Regions from separate parts of the Cupriavidus sp. SIMBA_020 genome, predicted to be linked through region 2. Evidence: predicted binding sites of a transcription regulator. Region 2 holds the regulator's gene; the other holds the start of a gene.
What was found. The regulator FNR, encoded in region 2, switches genes on or off when oxygen is low (the NO sensors DNR and NnrR bind a similar motif). The targets are predictions, from matches to a motif close to TTGATNNNNATCAA.
Positions count from the first base shown of each region.

Region 1: the regulator FNR is predicted to act here: its motif matches at 5,495-5,508, upstream of SB751_RS08195 (universal stress protein).

Region 1 covers NZ_JAWRWU010000003.1:273,698-284,927, reverse strand. Annotated here, with positions in the region: gene SB751_RS08225 (MSMEG_0568 family radical SAM protein) at 1-150, opposite strand, end outside; gene SB751_RS08220 (Nit6803 family nitrilase) at 143-1,159, opposite strand; gene SB751_RS08215 (MSMEG_0572/Sll0783 family nitrogen starvation response protein) at 1,212-1,694, opposite strand; gene SB751_RS08210 (PLP-dependent aminotransferase family protein) at 2,099-3,490, shown strand; gene SB751_RS08205 (BON domain-containing protein) at 3,626-4,279, opposite strand; gene SB751_RS08200 (cyclic nucleotide-binding/CBS domain-containing protein) at 4,349-4,813, opposite strand; gene SB751_RS08195 (universal stress protein) at 4,827-5,315, opposite strand; gene SB751_RS08190 (ABC transporter ATP-binding protein) at 5,784-6,518, shown strand; gene SB751_RS08185 (ABC transporter permease) at 6,512-8,878, shown strand; gene SB751_RS08180 (efflux RND transporter periplasmic adaptor subunit) at 8,885-10,072, shown strand; gene SB751_RS08175 (DUF2892 domain-containing protein) at 10,333-10,545, opposite strand; gene SB751_RS08170 (bifunctional acetate--CoA ligase family protein/GNAT family N-acetyltransferase) at 10,836-11,230, shown strand, end outside.
Region 2 covers NZ_JAWRWU010000004.1:259,732-270,961, reverse strand. Annotated here, with positions in the region: gene infB (translation initiation factor IF-2) at 1-2,748, opposite strand, end outside; gene nusA (transcription termination factor NusA) at 2,831-4,306, opposite strand; gene rimP (ribosome maturation factor RimP) at 4,303-4,791, opposite strand; gene rluB (23S rRNA pseudouridine(2605) synthase RluB) at 5,131-7,080, opposite strand; gene scpB (SMC-Scp complex subunit ScpB) at 7,109-8,032, opposite strand; gene SB751_RS10405 (sulfite exporter TauE/SafE family protein) at 8,669-9,427, opposite strand; gene fnr (fumarate/nitrate reduction transcriptional regulator Fnr) at 9,512-10,237, shown strand; gene SB751_RS10395 (hypothetical protein) at 10,266-10,511, opposite strand; gene SB751_RS10390 (hypothetical protein) at 10,508-10,735, opposite strand; gene ccoG (cytochrome c oxidase accessory protein CcoG) at 10,776-11,230, opposite strand, start outside.

The DNA.
Region 1 (11,230 bases), on a different contig from region 2:
CCATGCGGTGTTGGTGTGTACCGGCACCATGATTGTCACGCCATCGATGGTCACCGCCTTGTGGTCCGATGGCCCCGCCCCGCCGCGGCGGCTCGCGGCCCCCGCGCGCGGATCATCCAGACGCATCCCGACCGATTGAAGTTCAGTCATCAACTGCCGGATCGAGGCCGGCGTCGTCTCGCTGGAGTGCATGTTGGGTGCTCCCGTTGATGTTGGTAGAGGCGGCTGCCATCGGCCATGCTGTGACTGCCGGACGGTCGTTGATGGCAAGGCTAAGCAGTTCCGGGCGTGCATAGTGGCCCACCGAGTCCATCATGCGCTTGCGCTTGGTGATCAGCGACATGTCGAGATCGGCGATGACCATGCCTTCGCCCTCGCGCAGTGGTGTGGCCAGGTGCTGGCCCTCCGGCGAGACGATGGCTGTGTTGCAGCCACCACGCAGCGCCTTCTGCAGCATGGGGTCGGTGGTAACCGAGGCGATCTGGCTCTCCGTCAGCCAGCCCGTGGCGTTGACAACGAAGCAACCCGACTCGAGCGCGTGATGACGGATGGTCACGTCGATCTGCTCGGCGAAGATCGGGCCGACCAGCGAGCCCGGGAACTGGCTGCAATGGATTTCCTCGTGCTGGGTCATCAGCGCGTAACGTGCCAGCGGGTTGTAGTGCTCCCAGCAGGCAAGCGCGCCGACTCGGCCGATGGTGGTGTCGGCCACCTTCAGGCCTGCAGCGTCACCCTGGCCCCAGATCATCCGCTCGTGGAACGTGGGTGTGATCTTGCGGCGCTTTACCGCGAGCTTGCCATCTGTATCAAAGATAAGCTGCGTGTTGTAAAGACTGCCGTGGTCGCGCTCGTTCACGCCGAGCACCACCACCATGGTGTGTCTGCGCGCGCGCTCGGCCACGGCATGGGTAACGGGGCCAGGTACCACCACGGCCTGGTCGTACAGCCGCATATGATCAGCGCCAGATTGCACCGGCGGCCGCACGAAGGAGAAGTACGGGTAGTAGGGGACGAACGTTTCCGGGAAGACTATCAGCTGCACGCCCTCGCGGGCGGCGTTGTCGATGGCCTCGCAGACTTTGGCGAGCGTCCCGGCGCCGCTCTCCAGATCGGGCGAGATCTGGACGGCGGCGGCCCGCACGATGCGTTTCTGTGACATGGCGATACCTGTTCCGTTTGGCTTGATGTGGCGGTGGTGCTCGCGGTGGTGCTCAGACGGTCCAGGTGTCGATGATCACGGCGTTGTCGCGTACGTGCAGCAGCTTCAGATCCAGCACGTCGAGCGGGTTGATCGGGCGCACACCCTCGATGAGCGATGCCTCCCCGTGGCCGTACAGCGCTTGCAGTGCGAAGCGGCATGCATAGACCTTGCCGCCTTCGGCCATGAACTTGGTCAGTTGGTTGTTGAAGTTCAGGTGCCCCGGGAACGCTTCGTCGCCGAGCGTGGGGAATCCGCGTTGCAGCCCGAGCGTGACGCCGGGCCCATAGAGCAGAATCGACGTCTCGAATCCCTTGCGTTGCAGTCGCGTGGCCTGAAGCATGTTGACGAAGCCAATGGATCCTTCGAACGCCACCGTATGGAACGTGACGAGCGCCTTCTGGCCCGGCTCGGCCTTCACGTCTTCGAACACCTTCTCCTCGTAGTCGACCAGGAAGTCGCCTTTCTTGTGTGCGGGCTTGTTGACTGCGGGCATGCATGACTCCATTTCGTTGGGTTGGTCGATCAATCGATGCGATGGCCTGACGATCAATCGATCGGCTCAGGGGCGGCCGATGGAGGAGCTTGTGCAATCGATATGCCCATCGGCGCGGGTGGCCATGCGATCAATTGCCGATCAAGCAGGAAAGCCCGAGTTGATCGCATCAATGATCGGATGCGAAGCATGCCGAGATCGTGCTGGCGTGTGGCTTCAGCGCCACCCTGTGCAAGCAGTCCGCATGCACGGTTCCGTGGAACCTGGCGATGGCATGCACACAATCCGTGCCGGATCGGGGTAGCTTCGCACCATCAATGAACGGATCCGATGCGATCAATAGGGCACGATTTATGCATTCAATCGAACACCGTCGGACAGTGATCGATTCACCGGAGCCACCGTTGTCAGCCCTCACCATGCACTGGGAGAAATGCATCGCAGAAAGCGCCAAGCCGGCGTACCTGATGATTCCCGACCTGATCGAAGAAGCATTACAGAGCGGGCGTCTGCAAGCGCGCGACCGGCTTCCGGCGTTACGCGATCTGGCCAATGCGCTACGGCTCAACTACACGACCGTGGCGCGCGGCTATAACGAGGCGCGCAAGCGCGGCCTGATCGATACCAAGGCCGGCAGTGGTACCTTTGTACGAGGCCGCGCACCGTCCATGCCATTGCGCGGGGGCACCGGCGCCGAAATGACCATGAACAATCCGCCCGAGCCGGCGAGCATGGCGGCGCGGCTGCGCGAATCGGCTGCGCAGTTGATGGGAGCGGCCGACCCTTACACCCTTCTGCGCTATCAGGACTTCGGCGGCACGCCCGCCGACCGGGCGGTGGCTACGCGCTGGCTCAAACGGTTGGTTCCCGCGTGTCGCCCGGAGACGGTGCTCATCACACCAGGCATCCATAGTGCGCTGGTGGCATTGCTTTCACAGCTTGCGCGGCCGGGCCAGCCGATCTGCGTGGATACGCTTGCTTATCCCGGTATCAAGGCAATCGCCGCGCAGCTCGGCGTGCATCTGCAGGCATTGCCCGGTGACGAGGACGGGCCGCTTCCAACTGCGTTCGAGTTGCTGTGCAAGTCGCAGAAGCCCTGCGCGTTCTATTGCAACCCGACCATCCAGAATCCCGGCACGCGCACCGTACCGCAGGCACGGCGCGAACTGCTGGCCGATGTCGCCCTGCGCTACAGCGTGCCGATCATTGAGGACGATGCGTACGGAATGCTGCCGCCGAACGGACCGGACGCGTTCGCTACATTGGCGCCGGAGCTCACGTACTACGTGACCGGCTTGTCCAAGTGCTTTGGCGCCGGGCTACGGATCGCGCTCATCCACGCACCGACGCCGCGCCAGACGCAGCGGCTCGCCGGCACACTGCGTGCCACCACGGTGATGGCGAGCCCGTTCAACACGCTGCTGGCCACGGCTTGGATCCAGGATGGGACGGTGGACGACATGCTCAAGGCGTTGCGGGCCGAGAATGTGGCGCGCCAGGCGATTGCACGTGAGGTACTCGGCGAGCGGCGCTTCGAGGCCGATCCGAACGGGTTCCATCTGTGGCTACCCATTCCTGCGGCAAGCGCATGGACCCCGTCCGAGCTTGCGCTGCACCTACGCTCGCGTAGCATTGGCGCGGTGTCGAGCGTAGCGTTTTCCACGGACGGCAACCCTCCCGATGCGATCCGTCTCTGCCTCGGTGGCCCGGGCGATCGTGATGAAATCGAGGAATCACTGCGGATTGTGGTGGACACGCTGGACGACCCGCATCACCTGCATTCGGCGATGCTTTGAAGTCCAGTCTCCAGGGTCTTCCCGGCGCCGGCACAGGCCGGCCGGCCAATTCATCGGTGAATCGATCGGTCGTGCATCGAGCGGTGGTGCATGAATTCACAAGCGTCGGCAGGACCTGCCAACGCTTGTCACCGCCTACAGATTCACGCGGATGTTGTTGACCACCGAGCTCACACCTGGCGCCGACCACGCTGCGTTCATCGCGGCCTCGCGCTCGGCCCACGTGCGCAGGCTGCCACCCAGGGTGACCACGGCACCTGCGACGGCCACCGTCACCTGCGCGGCATCGTTTACCGCCTGGCGCTCGATGGCGGCCTTGATGCGCGCACTGAGGTCCTCCCGGCTTGCCTGCGGGCGGGTGCTGATCGCGTTGATCACGTTCTTCACACCGAGCAATCCCGACACCGCGCGTTCCGCGGCCATGCGCTGGTAGTTCCAGTCCACGGTTCCAGTGAGCCGGACTACGCCCTGCTCCACCGTCACCTGAACGCGATCAACCGGAACGAACGTATTCCACGCCAGCACATTGGCCACCGCCCGCGCGATATCGCCATCGGTACGCGCCGCATCGGCGGGCAGTCGCACGTCGATCTCCACAGCGAGCGCCTTCACGCCCGGGATGCGCCGTATCGCTTCTTCCGCCGCATTCTTCTCGGCAAAACTCGCCAGGTGCCCGGTCAGCGTTACCACGCCGTCGCGCACCTGCACGCCGATGCCGGCAGCATCGACTGAGGGCTCCCATTCCAGTTCCTCCAGAACACTCTCCTTGAGTTGCGTATCGTCTTTCATGCCTGACTCCCCTGTGTCGTTGCCATTTTCAACCCGGCGCCACTACCTGGCGGTACCCCCAGCGCGCCACTACACGCGCAGCGGCGGCTGCACGTATCCCGAACGCTCACGCTCCTGTTCATTGCGCACGAGCGCGGCCAGCATGCTCCAGTCTGCCGCGATTGCGCCGAGCAGATCATCGAGCGAGACCACGCCGGTCAACGCATCGCCGTCGAGCACGCCGAGCCGGCGTACGCCATGCGATAGCATCAGCTGCATCGCATCCTGGATCGTCGCCTGGCTGTGGATCGTCACCAGACCGGGCGTCATCGCATCGATCACGCGCGCCAGGCACGGGTCCGCACCCATCGCGGCGCCAGCGAGCACGATGTCACGGTCCGTCAGGATGCCCACCACGCGCTCGCCGGCCGGCGTGCTGTCGGTCACCACCAGGCTTCCGACGTGCTTGTCACGCATCTGCACCGCCGCCTCCTGCAGGCTGCAATCGGATGGAATGTGCACGGCTTCGCGTGAACAGATGTCCTGAATATTCATGATGTCACTCCTTTTAAAGTGTGGCGCGAGATGGGGCCGGTGCCGCCGTTTCGTGGGATACCTCGTGCACCAGGAGCACCGGCACCGTGCAATGACGCGCGAGCGCTTCTGCCACGCTGCCCAGCAATACGCGCCTGAGGCCGTGCCGGCCATGCGTGCCGACCACCACCAGGTCCGGACGCGATGAACGCACGTACTTCTCGACAAGTCCCGCCACGTCGCCCATGTTGAGGATCTCGTCAATCAGCGTCTCCACATGGCGCACGCCGGCCGCGTCGGCTACGCCGGCGGCATCGCGCAATAGATCGTTGCCGGCCGCCACCAGCGCCGGGCTGACATCGGCGCGCAGGCCGTAGCCGGTCTCGTACTGCAGGTATGCGTAGTTGATGACGTGCAGGATCTCCAGCCGCGCCCCGCAACAGAACGCAAGCCGGATCGCCTCGTCGAGCGCGCAACGCGCACACTGGCTTTCGTCGATTGCCACCAGAACATGTCGGTACATGGCCGCTACTCCTCCGCCAAACCGGGAACCACAGTGCCCCCCATGCGCCAAATCATCATTCGTCGCGGTGTTTCCGGGGCCGGCCTGCCGAGCCCACGCCATCGTCGGGATGGTGGGTCGATGGGGCAGTCGGGTGCTGCGGTTGCCAAGCCAATATAGAAGGACACTTGGACCGCAGACTGATCTACATCAAGGCTTCTCAAGCCGGGTCGGAGGACTCACCTGCAGATCTCCGCGAATCGCCGCGCCACTTTCGGCCGCTGCTGCAAAACCTGACGTGTATCAAGGCCCGCTCGCGCGACGCATATACGTTAGAAGTGCGCAACGGCTGCGCGAGTGCGTCATGTCACAGCCGGAATAGCGATCCATACCCGTGACGTTTCATTGAAGCGACAGACATGCGGAGGATGTAATGGAAGACATTGTCCTGCCGATCAACGCATCGGCCTCCAGCTAAGCGGCGGTGCAATGGAGCGCATCAGCGACGCGGCGAACGGCCGGGAGGCGCTGTTTCGACTGCGAAACGTCGGCAAGACCTACGACATGGGTGAAATCCAGGTCCGCGCACTTGCCGGTGTGGACCTCGACCTGTACGGTGGGGAGTTCGTGGTCCTGCTGGGTGCATCGGGAAGCGGGAAGTCTACGCTGCTCAATATCCTCGGCGGCTTGGACCGGCCCAGCATCGGGACGGTGGTGTACCGCGATCACAACCTTACCGACGCCGACGATGCGGGCCTGACCCGCTACCGACGCGAGCATGTCGGCTTTGTCTTCCAGTTCTATAACCTGATCCCGAGTCTTACTGCGCTGGAAAACGTCGCTCTCGTCACGGAGATCGCCCTGCAGCCGGTGGAGCCGCTCCGCGCGCTTGGCATGGTCGGCCTGGCGCAGCGTAAGGATCACTTTCCGGCACAACTCTCCGGCGGAGAGCAACAGCGTGTAGCCATCGCGCGCGCCGTGGCCAAGCGCCCCGACATCCTGCTGTGCGACGAACCAACCGGCGCGCTCGACTACAGCACGGGAAAGCTGGTGCTCGACGTGCTTGAGCAGGTGAACCGCGAACTTGGCGCCATTACTGTCGTCATTACGCACAACGCAGCGATCTCGGCGATGGCCGACCGCGTGGTGCATATCAGCAGCGGGGCAATCCTCGGCATCGAGCGCCATGTCGCGCGCGCACGCCCCTCGGAGCTGTCATGGTGAGCGCGCGATCGAAAATGCTGGGGCGCGACCTGTGGCGGCTGCGCGGGCAGGTGCTCGCCGCTGCACTCGTGGTTGCCTGTGGCATCACCGTCCTGGTCGGGATGCAAGGTGCCTGGGAGTCGCTGGTGATTGCGCAGGAGCGCTACTACGTCAGCCACCGTTTTGCTGATGTGTTTGCCAGTCTCAAGCGTGCGCCGGCAGGTGTCGCCGATGAGATTCGCGCCTTGCCCGGCGTCAGGGGCGTCGAGACGCGAATCGTTCGGGACGTGACGGGCGATGTGCCAGGGTTCAGCGAGCCCGCCACCCTTCGGCTGGTGTCCTTGCCGGCCATCGGCATGCCGGTCGCAAACGCGCTCTTCCTCTTGTACGGCAACTATCCCAGCCCTGCCCGGGAAGACGAGGTCGTAGCCAGCGCGGTTTTTGCCGCAGCGAATGGCCTGAAGGTGGGCTCCCGCGTGACCGCTGTCCTCAACGGGCGCGCACGGCAATTGCAGGTGGTCGGCATCGGAATGTCGCCTGAGTATGTCTACGAAGTGGGTCATGGCATGGTGTTTCCGGATAACCGTCGCTTCGGCGTGCTGTGGATGGGCCGGGATGCGCTGGCATCGGCATTCGGCATGGAGGGCGCGTTCAACGATGTGGCGCTGACCCTCGACGCAAAGGTCGATCCGCGCCAGGTGATCGGCCCGCTCGACCGCCTGCTGGCGCGCTATGGCAGCCTCGGCGCCTACGGCAGGGAGGATCAGCTTTCGCATCGGTTCCTGACCGACGAACTGGGTGAGATTGGCATCACCGCCACATATGTGCCGGCCTTGTTTCTCGCGGTATCTTCATTCCTCCTGTACGCGCTGCTGAGCCGACTTGTGACCGTTCAGCGCGCCGAGATCGGCTTGCTCAAGGCGTTCGGCTATAGTGGCCGTGCTGTCGCCCTCCAGTACCTTCGCTTCGGGCTCGCCACCGTTGGGGTCGGCATTGCGGCCGGGATTCCGGCAGGCCACTACTTCGGGCAGCTGATGGTTGCCCTGTACCGCCAGTACTTCCACTTTCCGCAACTGCAGGCCGTGCTTAGCCCGCGCGCACTCGTGCTGGCCGTGCTGGCAAGCACGGCGGCGGCGATGGTGGGGGCCGGCGCCGCCGTGTGGCGCGCGGCCAGGTTGCCACCTGCCGAAGCCATGCGCCCGGAACTGCCCGCTGGCTTCCGCGCGGGCCTGCTGGATCGTATCGGGCTGCTGCGCGCGATGCCCATCCCGTTACGCCTGATCCTCCGCAATCTTGCCCGGCGGCCGGGCAAGGCCGTGCTTTCGATGATGGGGATCGCCCTGGCCGTCGGGCTCATGGTGGTCGGCAGATTCGGCCTTGACGGTGTCAACGAGATTCTTGCCTTGCAGTTCGGTCGGGTCCAGCACGACGACGTGACGCTGATCTTCACTGACGCCCAGCCGGCCGGCGCCGTCTTCGATGTCGTGCAGCTGCCCGGCATCCTGCGAGTCGAAGGCTTTCGGGTGGCCCCGGTCTGGTTACGCCACGGCCACCGCGCGAAGCGGGTGGAACTCACGGGCCTTGATGCCGATTCGGTGTTGCACGAGGTCGTGGGCCATACCACGGGGCGCCATCAAGTGAATGCGGATGGACTTGTCATCTCGGCGAGGCTGGCAGCGACCTTGCACCTGCACGTTGGCGATCGGGTGGAGGTAACGTTGATGGAAGGGCGGCGCAACACCTTCAGCCTGCCCGTGACGGCCACCGTTGACGATCTGCTTGGCCTTGGCGCCTATGTGGACCGGCTCGCGTTGTCGCGGTACCTCGGCGAGAGTCCCGCCATCAGTGGCGTCCATTTGCGCATCGACACGCAGATGGCGGAGTCGTTGTACAGCAGGCTCAAGCGGCTGCCGGCGATCAGCTCCGTCATTGTGCGCCGAGCGGTGTTGGAGTCGATCGGCAATACGCTCGATCGCACCTTCGTCATTTCGAGCCTGGTCCTGGCGGGCTTCGCCTCGGTCATCGTCGCTGGCGTGGTCTATAACAATATCCGCATTGCGCTCTCAGAGCGTGGCAATGAATTGGCAAGCCTGCGCGTCCTGGGCTTCTCCCTTCGCGAGGTGGCAACCATTCTGATCGGCGAACAGGCGCTGCTGACGGCTGCGGCATTGCCCCTCGGCATCGCCGTAGGCTATGGTCTCTGCGCACTGCTGGTGCCAGTATTCGACCGTGATGCCTTCCGGATTCCTCTTGTGCTGGAGCGGGTCACGCTTGTCTTTGCCATGGTGCCCGCCGCGTGCGCCGCGCTCGTGGCGGGGCTCCTCGTCTTGCAACGCCTCAGGCACCTTGACCTGGTCGCGGTGCTGAAGACGCGGGAGTAGCACGCCATGCGCCTCTCGGGCGGCACCGCCGCCATCGTCCTTGCCGGAATCGGATTGATCGCTGGATCCGCCTATCTGCTGAAGCCCGCGCCGTTGGCGGTCGACACCGTTCAAGCCATACGCGGTGCGCTCGAGATCACGATCAGCGAGGAGGGCGAAACCCGAAGCAAAGAGCGCTTTGTCGTTACGGCGCCGGTCAGCGGCAGACTGATGCGCATCGGGCTGCGCGAAGGGGACCTTGTCGAAGCCGGACAGGTCATCGCCGAACTGGCGCCATTGCCGCTGAGCGCGCAGGAGCAGGAAGAGGTCCGGGCACGAGTGGCCGCGGCGCGGGCGATGCACCGCGAAGCGCTGGAGCGGGTCCGGCACGCTGCCGAGGATTACGCGCAAGCACAACGCGAGCGGCAGCGGATCGAGCGTCTGGTGCGCGAGCGCTTCCTGTCGCCACAAGCGGGCGAGCAGGCCGCCAACCTTGGCATCACCGCGGGAAACGAGCTGGCGGCGGCGCAGGCACGGGCCAGCGCGGCGCAAGAGGAGGTCCGGGTGGCCGAGGCCGGCATGGTCGCCTTGCGTGCGCTCAAGGGCGAGTCCCCCCCCTTGGTTGCGGTGACGGCGCCAGTCGCCGGGGCGGTGCTGGAACTGCCCGAACGCAGCGAGCGTATCGTGAGTGCAGGCACGGCGTTGCTAACGGTCGGCGACACGCACGACCTGGAGGTTGTGGCGGAGTTGCTGTCTACTGAAGCCGTGAAGGTGCAAACCGCGATGCCGGTGCATATTGACGGCTGGGGCGGCGACGCGCAGATCCGTGGCATCGTGCGGCTTGTCGCGCCGCATGCCTTCACCAAGATCTCGGTCCTTGGTATCGAGGAAAAGCGGACCCATGTGATGATCGACCTGATCGAGCCCCCTGCGCAGCTTGGCGATGGCTTTCGCGTGATCGCGAGGATCCGCCTTTGGCGAGCAGACGATGTGCTCAAGATCCCGATCAGTGCGGTCTTTCGATGTGACACGGCGCGCTGGTGCGTGTTCGCAATCGTAAATGGTCGCGCGGTACGGCAAGAAGTTCGCGTTGGCCACAGGAATGCCGAGGAAGTCGAATTGCTCGACCCACTGCCAGAGGGCCTTCAGATGGTTCGATATCCGTCGAACAGCCTGGCGGACGGCCAGCGTGTGACCAGACGAAAGGCTCAATAATTGGGCAGGTCCCGCCCCAAAAGGAAGCCGTTGCAGTCACCACATGTGACGTGGAGCCTCGGTCGCCTTGATGGCCTATTGAGGGCATCAAGTAGCGTCGATATTTGACTTTGGTCCCTGCTGATCACGGACCAACCCAGGCGCAACCTGACTAGACCGGATGTCGACCACCGTTGACCGGCAACTCTGCGCGGGGCCACTTGCATTTGGAGGAATTCGAGTGAAACGGTGTTCACCGTGACCCCACGGGGAGGCAATCATCAAGGCCTTCGCAGATTCTTCGGCACATTGCGTGGACAAGTGCTCAGATTGAACAACCGGTAGAGCGGGCAATATCCAACGGCACCGGTCAAGAGCGGCACTAGCCCAATCCATCCCCAAGGGCCGATCAGGCTGGTGGCTGCCGCCCCGACGAGCCCGATGCCAACAGCCATGCGCAGCACGCGGTCCGCGCCACCTTCGTTACGTTCCATGATGGCACCTTCCCTTTCCTTCAGACACAAGGTGGCAACTGCTCAACCCGTATAGAGGGATATTGCTCATGAGGATCTCCCTGCTGTATGGCTCGCCGAAGCACGAGCGACTTCATATTGGCAACGACGACGGCGTTGCCATTGCGCTAGATCAAGCCCGCCCCACTGTGCATTTCTATATTGGGGAGGTGTGCAATGACGTGCTCTTTGGAGCCCCTGTTGGATGACCGCCTGTGGGCCTATGGCCATGCATGCGCCGTCGCTGTTCCCTGGCCAGGAGAGGCCTCCCGATGACCGTGCGCAATCTCAAGCATATGTTCCGCGCCACATCCGTGGCAGTGATCGGAGCGTCCACCCGTCCTCAGCGAGTGGGTAGCACCGTGCTGGCCGACCTGATGACGGCGGGCTTCAAGGGAAACATCTACCCGGTCAATCCCAAATACGCCGCAGTCGCCGGCCTGCATTGCTATGCGGCAGTGGAGGAACTGCCCGCATGCCCCGATCTCGCCGTCATCTGCACACCGCCGGCAACGATACCGGCCATCATCGCGGAGCTCGGCCGGCGGGGCTGTCGTGCCGCAGTGGTTCTGAGCGCCGGCATGTCCAGGCCAGACGCCGAAACTGGGATCACCCACCAACAGGCCATGCTGGAAGCAGCCCGCCCGTGGCTGCTGCGCATACTAGG
Region 2 (11,230 bases):
TTCGCCAGTGTGCACCACCACGTTGTTGCGCAGCACGCGCACCAGCGAGTTGCGCTTGACCATGCCGTCGGTGACCATACAGCCGGCCACGGCGCCAATCTTCGGTACACGGAAGACCTGGCGGACTTCCACCTGGCCGATCGTCGTCTCGCGCTTCTCCGGCGCCAGCATGCCGGACATCGCCGCCTTGATCTCGTCTACCGCATCGTAAATGATGTTGTAGTAGCGGATGTCGATGCCATTGTGCTCGGCCAGCTTGCGCGCGCCGGCATCGGCCCGCACGTTGAAGCCGATGATGACCGCCTTCGAGGCCACAGCCAGGTTGACGTCCGACTCCGAGATGCCGCCCACGCCGCCGTGCACGATCTGCACGCGCACTTCCTCCGTCGACAGCTTCTGCAGCGACTGCACCAGTGCTTCCTGCGAACCCTGCACGTCGGCCTTCACGATCAGCGGCAGCGATTGCACTTCGCCTTCGCTCATCTGCTCGAGCATCGTTTCCAGCTTGGCGGCCTGCTGCTTGGCGAGCTTCACGTCGCGGAACTTGCCCTGACGGAACAGGGCGATTTCACGCGCCTTGCGCTCGTCCGGTAGCACCAGCACTTCCTCGCCAGCGGCCGGCACTTCCGACAGACCCTGGATTTCCACCGGGATCGACGGACCCGCTTCCTTCGTCGGCTTGCCGTTCTCGTCAAGCATGGCGCGCACGCGGCCGTAGGCACTGCCTGCGAGCACCACGTCGCCACGCTTGAGCGTACCGCTGCTGACCAGGATCGTCGCGATCGGGCCCTTGCCCTTGTCCAGCTGGGCTTCCACCACCAGGCCCTTGGCCGGGGCGTCCACCGGGGCCGTCAGCTCCAGCACTTCGGCTTGCAGCAGCACCTGCTCGAGCAGGTCGTCGATGCCCAGGCCGGTCTTGGCGGACACCGGCACGAACGGCGAATCGCCGCCGTACTCTTCCGGCAACACCTGCTCGGCCACCAGTTCCTGCTTCACGCGGTCCGGGTTGGCTTCGGGCTTGTCGATCTTGTTGATCGCCACCACGATGGGCACGCCGGCAGCCTTGGCGTGCGCAATCGCTTCCTTGGTCTGCGGCATCACGCCGTCGTCCGCCGCGACCACCAGGATCACGATGTCGGTGGCCTTGGCGCCACGGGCACGCATGGCCGTGAAGGCCTCGTGACCCGGGGTGTCCAGGAAGGTGATCACGCCACGCTCGGTTTCCACGTGGTATGCACCAATGTGCTGCGTAATGCCTCCAGCTTCGCCCGCAGCCACCTTGGTGCGGCGGATGTAGTCGAGCAGCGAGGTCTTGCCGTGGTCGACGTGACCCATCACGGTCACCACCGGCGGACGCGGCAGCAGTTCGGCGTCGGTATGGTCTTCGCCATCCACCACCAGCAGCGCTTCCGGATCGTCCAGCTTGGCGGCAAACGCCTTGTGGCCCATTTCTTCCACCACGATCATGGCGGTTTCCTGGTCCAGCACCTGGTTGATCGTGACCATCTGGCCGAGCTTCATCATCTGCTTGATGACCTCGGACGCCTTCACGGACATCTTGTGCGCCAGGTCGGCCACCGAGATGGTTTCCGGCACGTGTACTTCACGCACCACCGGCTCGGTCGGCGCCTGGAAGTTGCTGCGGTCGTCGGCATGCTGCTTGCCGCCGCGGCCACGCGGGCCACCGCGCCAGCCACCCACGCCGCCCGACGTATCGCCGCGCGTCTTCAGGCCGCTGCCCTTCTTGCGCGAGCCTTCGTCCTGCCACGTACCGGTCTTGACCGGCTTGCCGGTCTTCTTGTCGACGGTGGTCGTGGCCGTGGTGGTGGTCGTGGCCGGTTTCTTCTCGTCCTTCTTGGCTTCGGTCGTCGCGCCGGCCGGCTTCACCGGCTTGTGCAGCGTGCCGGTCTGCTCGGCCTTCTTTTCCTCGGCCTTGCGTTCCGACGGCGCCTTCAGCACGCGGGCCGGGGCGTTCAGCATCTGCTGGATCGCACGGGCCTCGGCCTCGGCAGCCTCGCGGCGGCGGCGGGCGGCGTCCTGCTCGGCACGGGCCTTGTCGGCCGCGGCCTTCGCGTCGTCCGCATCCTTCTGCACCTGCACGCGCTCGGCAGCCACGCGGGCCTGGTCGTCCTCGGCCTTCTTGCGCACGGCGGCGTCCTCGACGGCGTTGTTCACCGCCTGGGCAGCCGCAGCCTCTTCCTCGGCCTTGCGGGCTAGGAGTTCGGCCTGGCGGCGCTGCTCGGCCTCGAGGGCTTCCTGGCGCGCACGGCGCTCGGCTTCCTCGCGCTCGGCGGCTTCCTGGCGTGCCTTCAGCTCGGCTTCCTGGCGCGCGAGCGCCTCGGCCTGCTGACGGCTTTCCTCTTCCTCGCGGCGCGCCTGTTCAGCGGCGGCTTCAGCCGCTTCGGCGGCGTCCACGCCATCGGCGTGTACATCCCCGGCGGCCTCGTCACGCTTGATCAGGACGCGCTTCTTGCGCACCTCGACCTGAACGGTACGGGTCTTGCCGGTGGAATCGGCCTGACGGATTTCGGACGTCTCGCGCTTGGTCAGCGTGATCTTCTTGCGTGCGCTGTCGTCGGCCTGACCGTGCGACCGCTTGAGATAATCAAGGAGTCGGGTCTTGTCCGATTCGGTGATGATGTCTTCCGGCGTCGCTTTGCCCACCCCAGCTGCCTGCAATTGTTCCAGCAGGGCAGCTGCGCTGCGGCTCAGTTCTGCGGCCAGTTGGGCAACTGTTGTGCTTGCCATTCAAACCCTTTCAATGCTCGGTTTCTACGTCGGGACAATCGTATGCGGAAAGCGCCGGGGCCCCTGGCCCCGTACGTGTCCCTCAGTTAAACCAATGTTCCCGTGCTTTCATGATCAGCGCCTTGGCTTCCTCATCCGCCACGCCGGCCAGCTCGACCAGTTCGTCCACGGCCAGTTCGGCCAGGTCGTCACGCGTGTGGATATTGCCTTCGGCCAGCTTGCCGATCAGCTCGGGGGTCAGGCCGTCGAGCGAGCGCAGGTCCTGCGACACCTCTTCCACCTTTTCTTCCCGGGCCAGTTCCATCGTCAGCAGCGCATCGCGTGCGCGGTTGCGCAGCTCGGTGACGGTGTCCTCATCGAAGGCCTCGATTTCCATCATTTCACTGATGGGCACGTAGGCAACTTCTTCCAGCGTGGAGAACCCTTCCTCGATCAGGATGTCCGCCACTTCTTCGTCCACGTCCAGCTTGGCCATGAACAGCTTGCGTACCACTTCGCTTTCCTCGGCCTGCTTCTGCGCCGATTCTTCCTGCGTCATGATGTTGATCTGCCAGCCGGTCAGCTCGGACGCCAGGCGTACGTTCTGGCCGCTGCGGCCAATGGCGACGGCGAGGTTTTCCTCATCCACCACCACATCCATGCTGTGCTTTTCCTCGTCCACCACGATGGACTGCACCTGCGCCGGCGCCAGCGCACCGATCACGAACTGCGCCGGGTCTTCCGACCACAGCACGATATCCACGGCCTCGCCGCCGATCTCGTTGCGCACAGCCGTCACGCGGGTACCGCGCACGCCGACACAGGTGCCGATCGGGTCGATGCGCTTGTCATGGGCCACCACGGCGATCTTGGCGCGCACGCCGGGGTCGCGGGCGGCTGCCTTGATCTCGAGCAGGCCCTGTTCCATTTCCGGCACTTCGTTCTCGAACAGCTTGATCAGGAACTCGGGTGCCGTACGCGACAGTTCGATCTGCGGGCCGCGCGCGGCGCGGTCCACATTGAGGATATACGCCCGCACACGGTCACCGGTACGGAGATTTTCCTTCGGAATGATCTGGTCACGGGCCAGCAGCGCTTCCACGCGCCCCGATTCCACGATCAGGCCCTTCTTGTCGGCGCGCTTGACCGTGCCGGTCATGACCTTTTCGCCACGATCCAGGTAGTCGTTCAGGATCTGCTCGCGCTCGGCGTCGCGGATACGCTGCAAAATCACCTGCTTAGCCGCCTGGGCGCCAATCCGGCCAAATTCCACGGACTCGATCTGCTCTTCGACGAACTCGTCGAGCTGGATGTCCGGATCCTGGTCGCGGGCTTCGAACAGCAGGATCTGCTTGTCCGGCTCCTGCAGGCCCTGCTCGTCGGGGACGACAAGCCAGCGGCGGAACGTTTCGTGCTCACCGGATTCACGGTCGATGGCGACGCGGATATCCACGTCCTCCTCGAAGCGTTTCTTGGTGGCCGAAGCGAGTGCTGCTTCGAGCGCACCGAATACCACATCCTTGTCGACGTTCTTTTCACGCGCAAGCGCATCGACGAGCAACAGAACTTCGCGGCTCATTGCTTGTTCCCTTTTCTTTGATTTCCCTTGAAGTCGATCACTGGCACGAGCCGTGCCTTGTCGACGTCGGATATGGCGAATTCCAGCAGTGCCGGGCCGTCGCGTCCTTCGAATTCCAGGCCGATTTTCTCGGCTCCGGCATCGCCAGTGGGTGCCTGGATGATGCCGACGAAATTCTTCTGGCCATTCACCGGGAGGCGCAGCGTGATCCTGGCCTCGACGCCGGCAAAACGGACGTAATCGGCCAGCTTCTTCAGCGGCCGGTCCAGACCGGGCGAGGACACCTCGAGGCGCTCGTAGTCGACATTTTCGACCGTAAGCACATGGGTAAGCTGGCGGCTTACCTTCTCGCAATCCTCAATGACGATGCCGGTTTCAGGCTGATCGATATAGACACGCAGCAGTCCGGCCGGGGCACGCTCAAGCTCAACCAACTCGTAGCCCATGCCGTTAAGGGTGGTTTCGATCAAATCTGCCAGATGCACTGTATTCCCGAAATAGTGGCCTTCAACACCATGGCAGACACCGGACAACGACTTCCGTTCTGAAACTAGGTTCTGAAACGAGGTTCTGAAACGAACCGCTGCCTTGCCTGCCCCGTCATCCCCGGCGCCGGCGTGGCGCAGTCGCGGCCACAAGCACAAAACGGGCGAACCAAAAAAAAATGGGCGCAATGCCCATCATTCGCCCATCCCCGCTAAGGATGACACTTTTGAATAGACTTTGATTATACGCGGATTATGTCCAAAAGGCAAAAGCCTGACGGGATCCGCGGGCAGCATCCAGGCCAGGGCGAGCCCCGGCCTGGATGCTGCCTGCCTGGCTTAGCGGTGACCGCCCCCCTGGTTGCCGCCGCGACCGCGCGGACGACGCGGGCCACTGGCATTGCCGCCACCCTTGGTTGCCTTCGGCATCACATTGCCGTTGGCCTCGCCACCGCCGCGACGCTGCTGGCCGCGCTGGCCACCCATGCCGCCACCGCCCAAACCACCGCCGCCGCCGAGGCCGCCGCGATTGCCACCGCGCCCACCGGCACCACCGCCACGCAGGCCACCAGCCGCGCCACCACTGAACTTGGTGGTGTGTGACGTCAGCGGCGCCGGGCCGGTCGGGATGTAGCCCATCGAGGTCTGCATCGGATCCGGCTGACCACGGCCGGCACCGCCGTTACCGCGCGCGCTACCCTTCTCATAGCGCGGCAGACCGTCCATGCCGGTGTGCATCGGCATGCCCGCGATAGCCGCCTCGGTGCGTGCCTTGCGGCCGCCCACCTTGGTGGCGCCCTTGCCGCCCTGCTCGCCCTTCGCCGGGGCTTTCAGGCCGATATTGGCCATCAGCGCACGCACGTCGGTCGGGTCCAGCTCCTGCCAGCGGCCACGCTTGAGGCCGCGCGGCAGCAGGAACTGGCCATAACGCGTACGGATCAGGCGCGACACGGTCAGGCCGACGGCCTCGAACATGCGGCGCACCTCGCGGTTGCGGCCTTCGGTCAGCGCCACGTGATACCACTGGTTCACCCCTTCGCCACCGCCATCGGCGATGCGCAGGAAGTTCGCCTCGCCATCGTCCAGCTGAATACCGTGCAGCAGCGCCTGGCGATCGGCCTCGGCCAGCTCGCCCAGCGTGCGCACCGCGTATTCGCGCTCCACGCCGTAGCGCGGGTGCATGAACCGGTTGGCGATGTCGCCCGAGGTCGTGAAGATCAGCAGGCCTTCGGTATTGAAGTCGAGACGGCCAACCGCCACCCACTTGCCGGCCTTGATGCGCGGCAGGCTGTCGAACACGGTCGGACGGCCTTCCGGATCGCTCTGGCTCACGATTTCGCCTGACGGCTTGTGATACAGCAGCACGCGCGGCGGCTTGGACGACACCTTGCGATGGATCAGCTTGCCGTTCACACGTACCTGATCGGTCGGCAGGATCCGCTGCCCGATGTGGGCCGGCAGGCCGTTCACCGAGACACGACCCTCGAGGATCAGCTGTTCCATTTCGCGGCGCGAGCCGAGGCCGCCTTCGGCCAGCACCTTGTGCAGCTTGGGCGCATCATCGTCGGCAGACAGTTCACGCACCGGCTTGGCCTTGGTGCGCGGCAACGCCATCTCTTCCTGATCGAATTGTTCCGAGATCACGAACTTGAAGACGTCCTCGGCACCGCCGGCAGGCTTGCCCGCCGGCTTGCCGCCCTTCGCGCCACGGCCCGGCTTGTCACCAAGGCGGTGCTCGGATTTCTCAGAAGGCTTGCCACCTGCGGCACCCGCCTGACCCTTGCGCTGGCCCTGACCACCCTGGCCACCTTGGCTACCCTGACCGCGCTTGTCGCGCCGGCCGGGCTGCTGGGCTGCTGGCTTGTTGTCGCCATCGACCAGCGCGGCCTTGCGCTGGGGCTGCTGGCGGCGCTTGCGCACGCCGGCGCCGTGCGGCTGCGCGGACTGGCCGTCGGCGTCACCCGCCTCGGCACGCGGTTCGCGGACGTCACCGGTATCGCGATCGGCTGCCGGCTTGCGGCGACCACGGGGACGCGGCTCGCGGCCGGCCGGTGCGGCGGCGGCGGGCGGCGGCGCGTCGGCCTGCGTCGGCGTAGCGGCATCGCCCTCGGCACGGCCACCCTCGCGGTCCTGTGCGGACTGGCGGCGCGACGCCACCAGATTGCGCAGGCCACGGCGCAGGCCCTTGCGGCGCGGCGCGCCGTCGGTGCCATTGCCCGCGTCGGGCGCAGCGCCGGTATCGCCCGGCGCGTCCGGTTGCCGGACGTCTTGCTCAGCGGAATCAGACAAAGTATTCACTATCGATGTTGCGTGTTATTCAGTTGGACACGCGTTCGTCGTCCTCAGCAGGATGCGGCGCGTTGCCGTCCCGGACCGAATCGTCGGCCGCTTCCGGGGAGGAAGCAGCTGTGTCCACGTGGAAACCGTTGGCGTGGGCCAGCGGCGCGTCGTCGTCCTGGCCGCCATCGGCGGGCCACTGCGCAACGCTGTTGTCTTGCGGGTGCGGCGTGTCGTTCTGTTCGGTATTGGCGCCGTGGGCTTCCGTCTCCACCGGCTCCCCATGGTCGCCCTCCGCCGCGGCCACGACCTCCGCTTCCACCACCTCGGTAGCGGTCTCGACGGACTGGGGCTCGGCAAAGGCCTCTTCGTCGCCAGCCGGCGGGTTGGCCGTGGCAACTTCCTCAAAATCTATCGCCTGCTGGTCCAGCAGGGCAGCCTGGACCTGGGCCTGGGCATCCTCGAGCGGCGGCAGCTCATCCAGCGTGCGCAGCCCCAGATCGTCCAGAAACGCCTTGGTCGTGGCGTAGAGCGCGGGCCGCCCCGGCACGTCCCGGTGGCCGATCACCTCGATCCAGCTGCGATCCTCGAGCTTCTTGATCACGTCCGTGCTGACCGTCACGCCGCGGATTTCCTCGATATCGCCGCGCGTTACGGGCTGGCGATAGGCGATGATGGCAAGAGTCTCCATCACGGCGCGCGAATACTTGGGCGGCTTTTCCGGGTTGAGCCGGTCGAGGAACTCACGCATCTCGGGTCGGCTCTGGAAACGCCAGCCGCTGGCCAGGGCCACGAGTTCCACACCGCGTTGCTGCCAGTCCTGTCGCAATTCGTCCAACAGGACGCGGATGGTGTCGGCGCCGACATCGTCGGCGAAAAGACGGCGCAGATCGTTGACGCGCAGGGGCTCCTGCGCACAAATCAGCGCGGTCTCGAGGACGATCTTCGCCTCTTGGGTATTCATGTGATTGTGTGCAGCCTGTCTTTGCACCTGCTCCCGGACGAATCCCGGAGCACTGGAGATTTCGGATACAGCGGTACCGATGCCACCGCCATCTCATTGCGCAGCCAACTCGCAGCCTGTCGCAGCCCAGGCAGCCAAGCGGTGCACTTCGTTCTTTTGCATCGATTTGCCGGGTCGTTCCGGCAGGAGATCGTCCGAATCCGGCTGGCTTCGCCGGGAGTCGAACCTCTTGCGTCGCGCTCTCGCCTTTACCCTCGCAGGCGGAACCCTTCCCCTTGGAGCGGACATTCGCCAGGACAATCAGATTGCCAAGGCGGCAAGAAAAAACGGATATCGGCCCGGACAAGCTTCGTCCTGCGCCTGCGCCACCACTCCACAAGGCCGCCCGGCCTCTTAAACCAGATCTTTTGAACCGGATGAACTGTGGGGACGGATCCGGCAAGCCAATGCTGCCTCGGACCCATGGACACGCATCCCAGATCAGGGATGCCGGCCCGGCGACGCCAGGGAATTACATGGCGCGATACCGTGGTTCTCGCGATTGTATGGCATTCCCGGCCCCGTCCGCAACCCGCCCGCTGCCCGGCGTGGCAAATGGCACGAACCCGGATGGGCTGCCCCCCGCTCGGAATTGCCTCAGAACACCACGCAAAACCCATGCGCCGCCAGGGTCTCCGGCAGCCAGACCGCCCGCGCCACGCCCACCATGCCGAAGCCGATGATCAGCACCCCCGCCACGGCCCGGACCACCGGCCGGCGCGACAAATGGCGCACATACCCCGAAAGCCCCGAAATCGCCAGCAGGTTTGGCAGCGTTCCCAGCCCGAAGGCGAACAGCACCAGCGCGCCGGACACCGCATTGCCGGCCAGCAGCGCCATCGCGAGTGCCCCATAGACCATCCCGCACGGCACGATTCCCCAGGCGAGCCCCAAGCCGAAGCGCCTCATGAGCGGCGTATGTCGGGCGAGGCCGGCGGGCAGCCTGATACCGAGCGCGCCCATGCGACCCACTACCCCCTGGGCCACGCGCACCGCGAGCGCCTCCAGGCGCGCCGCGCGCATGCTGCGCCCACGCAACAGCCAAAAGCCCGACGTCACCAGCATCGCCCCGCCTGCGCCATAGAGCCATCGCTGCACGGGCAGATAGTCCTGCTTCCATACGGTGGCGCCTACGGCACCCATGACGGCCCCCAACAATGCGTAGGTGGTCAGGCGCCCGGCGTGCATCGCCAGTAGTTCGACAAGCCAGCCGCGCGGCGAGCGATGGATCGTCACTGGCACGCGCACTGCCGCGCGCTGCTCGGCGGCCATCGCTATGCCGCCGCACATTGCGGCACAGTGGACGCCACCAAACAACGCAACGATAAAAACACTGAAAAGCACACCAAATGGCAACGGTCCCTCGCTTCCGCGTCACTTCACGCGGTAAAATTGACTTGTCGCGCCCCTGCTGCAATGCGCATCACCAAGAGCCCTCAATTGCTTACCTCCATTCCCGTCACCGAGATCTCGCCCCGCTGCTCCACGTGCGGGATGGGTCAGCTTTGTCTGCCGGTAGGCATGTCGCAGCAGGACCTCCTGAAGATGGACACGCTCGTGCAGGAACGCGTGCGCGTGCACAAGGGCGAAACGCTGTATCGCATGGGCGATCCGCTTACCGCCGTCTATGCCGTGCGCTTCGGCACGCTCAAGACGCACGTGACGCTCGAGGATGGCCGCTCGCAGATCACCGGCTTCCATCTGCCCGGCGAGATCGTCGGCCTGGATGGCCTTGGCGAAATGCAGCATGCCTCCGATGCCACGGCCCTCGAGGACGCCGAAGTCTGCGTCGTACGCTTCAGCGAGCTGCAGGCGCTGTCGGGTGACCTGCCCTCGCTGCAAACCCAGTTCCTGCGCTTGATGAGCAAGGAAATCTCGCAGGACCAGGTCATGCTGATGACACTGGGCTCGATGCGCGCCGAGGAGCGGCTCGCCGCGTTCCTCGTCAATCTTTCCGAGCGCCTGTCGGCGCGTGGCTACTCGTCTAGCGAGTTCGTGCTGCGCATGAGCCGCGAGGAGATCGGCAGCTATCTGGGCCTGAAACTGGAGACCGTCAGCCGCCTGTTCTCCCGTTTTGCCGAGGCGGGCCTGATCCAGATCCGCCAGCGCCACGTCAAGCTCATCGACATGGCCGGCATCAAGCAGATCTACAACCGATCCTGCTGAGGCCACCTTGCCGGCGGTGGTGCGCGGGCTACTCGAGTTCATCGGTATCGCTGAGCGGCGTCGGCATGGTGTAGAGCGTCAAGCCGCTCGACAAGGCGCAGAACAGCCACGCCAACAGGAATCCCACGGTGTAGATCGCTTCGCGCGACGCGTCGACCGGATGACCGAAGAAGTTCAGGTCACTGGGATCCACAATCGAGAACACCGTTGCCGTGGCCACGCCGCCGATCAGAAACGCTGGCCACATCACCCACATCAGCCAGCGCAGTCTCATGGCCGCCTCGCCGTGTCATTGACATGGGCGTCGGCGCGTGCGGCGGACCCATCCAGCTTTTCCACCACCAGCCCATGCCGCGCAGCATTGCGCACCGGCACGTCGGCGTGGGTATTGGCGAGCCAGATCGTCACGCCACAGCCGATCATCGCCAGCAGCGGGCCACTCATCAACAACCACGGCCACGGTTCCTTCCACCACGGCTTGATTTGTTGCGCTGTCATTGCCTACTCCTTGCGTCGATAGTTTCCTGGATGACCCGCACTACAGGCCGCGCGGCACGATGAAGCTGGTCGCTTCCTGGATCTGCGCGCGTTCCCGCGCATCGTCCACGCCCTCCCCCGTGACCGTGATGCGGATCTTGTGCGTACCCTCTGGCGCGTCGTCGATAGGGATACGGATACGCACGGGCAACAAGCGGTTCGACGTGGGCGCCAGTGTTTCCGCCGACTTGTCGTACTCGATGGTCAGCCCTTGCAGCGCCGCGCTCGTCGCCTGCACCCGGACGCGCATCGGAGCCTCGGTGGTATTGATCAGTTGCAGCCGGTACACGTTCTCGATCCATCGACCTTCGACCTCGCGGCCCAGGGCACCACGATCGCGAATGACATCGACCTTGAGCGGCGCGCGCATCGCCAGCGACCCGATAAAGCCCCCCACCAGCACCGACCAGATCACCGCGTAGATGATCGTCCGCGTGCGGAACAGCCGCCTGCGCG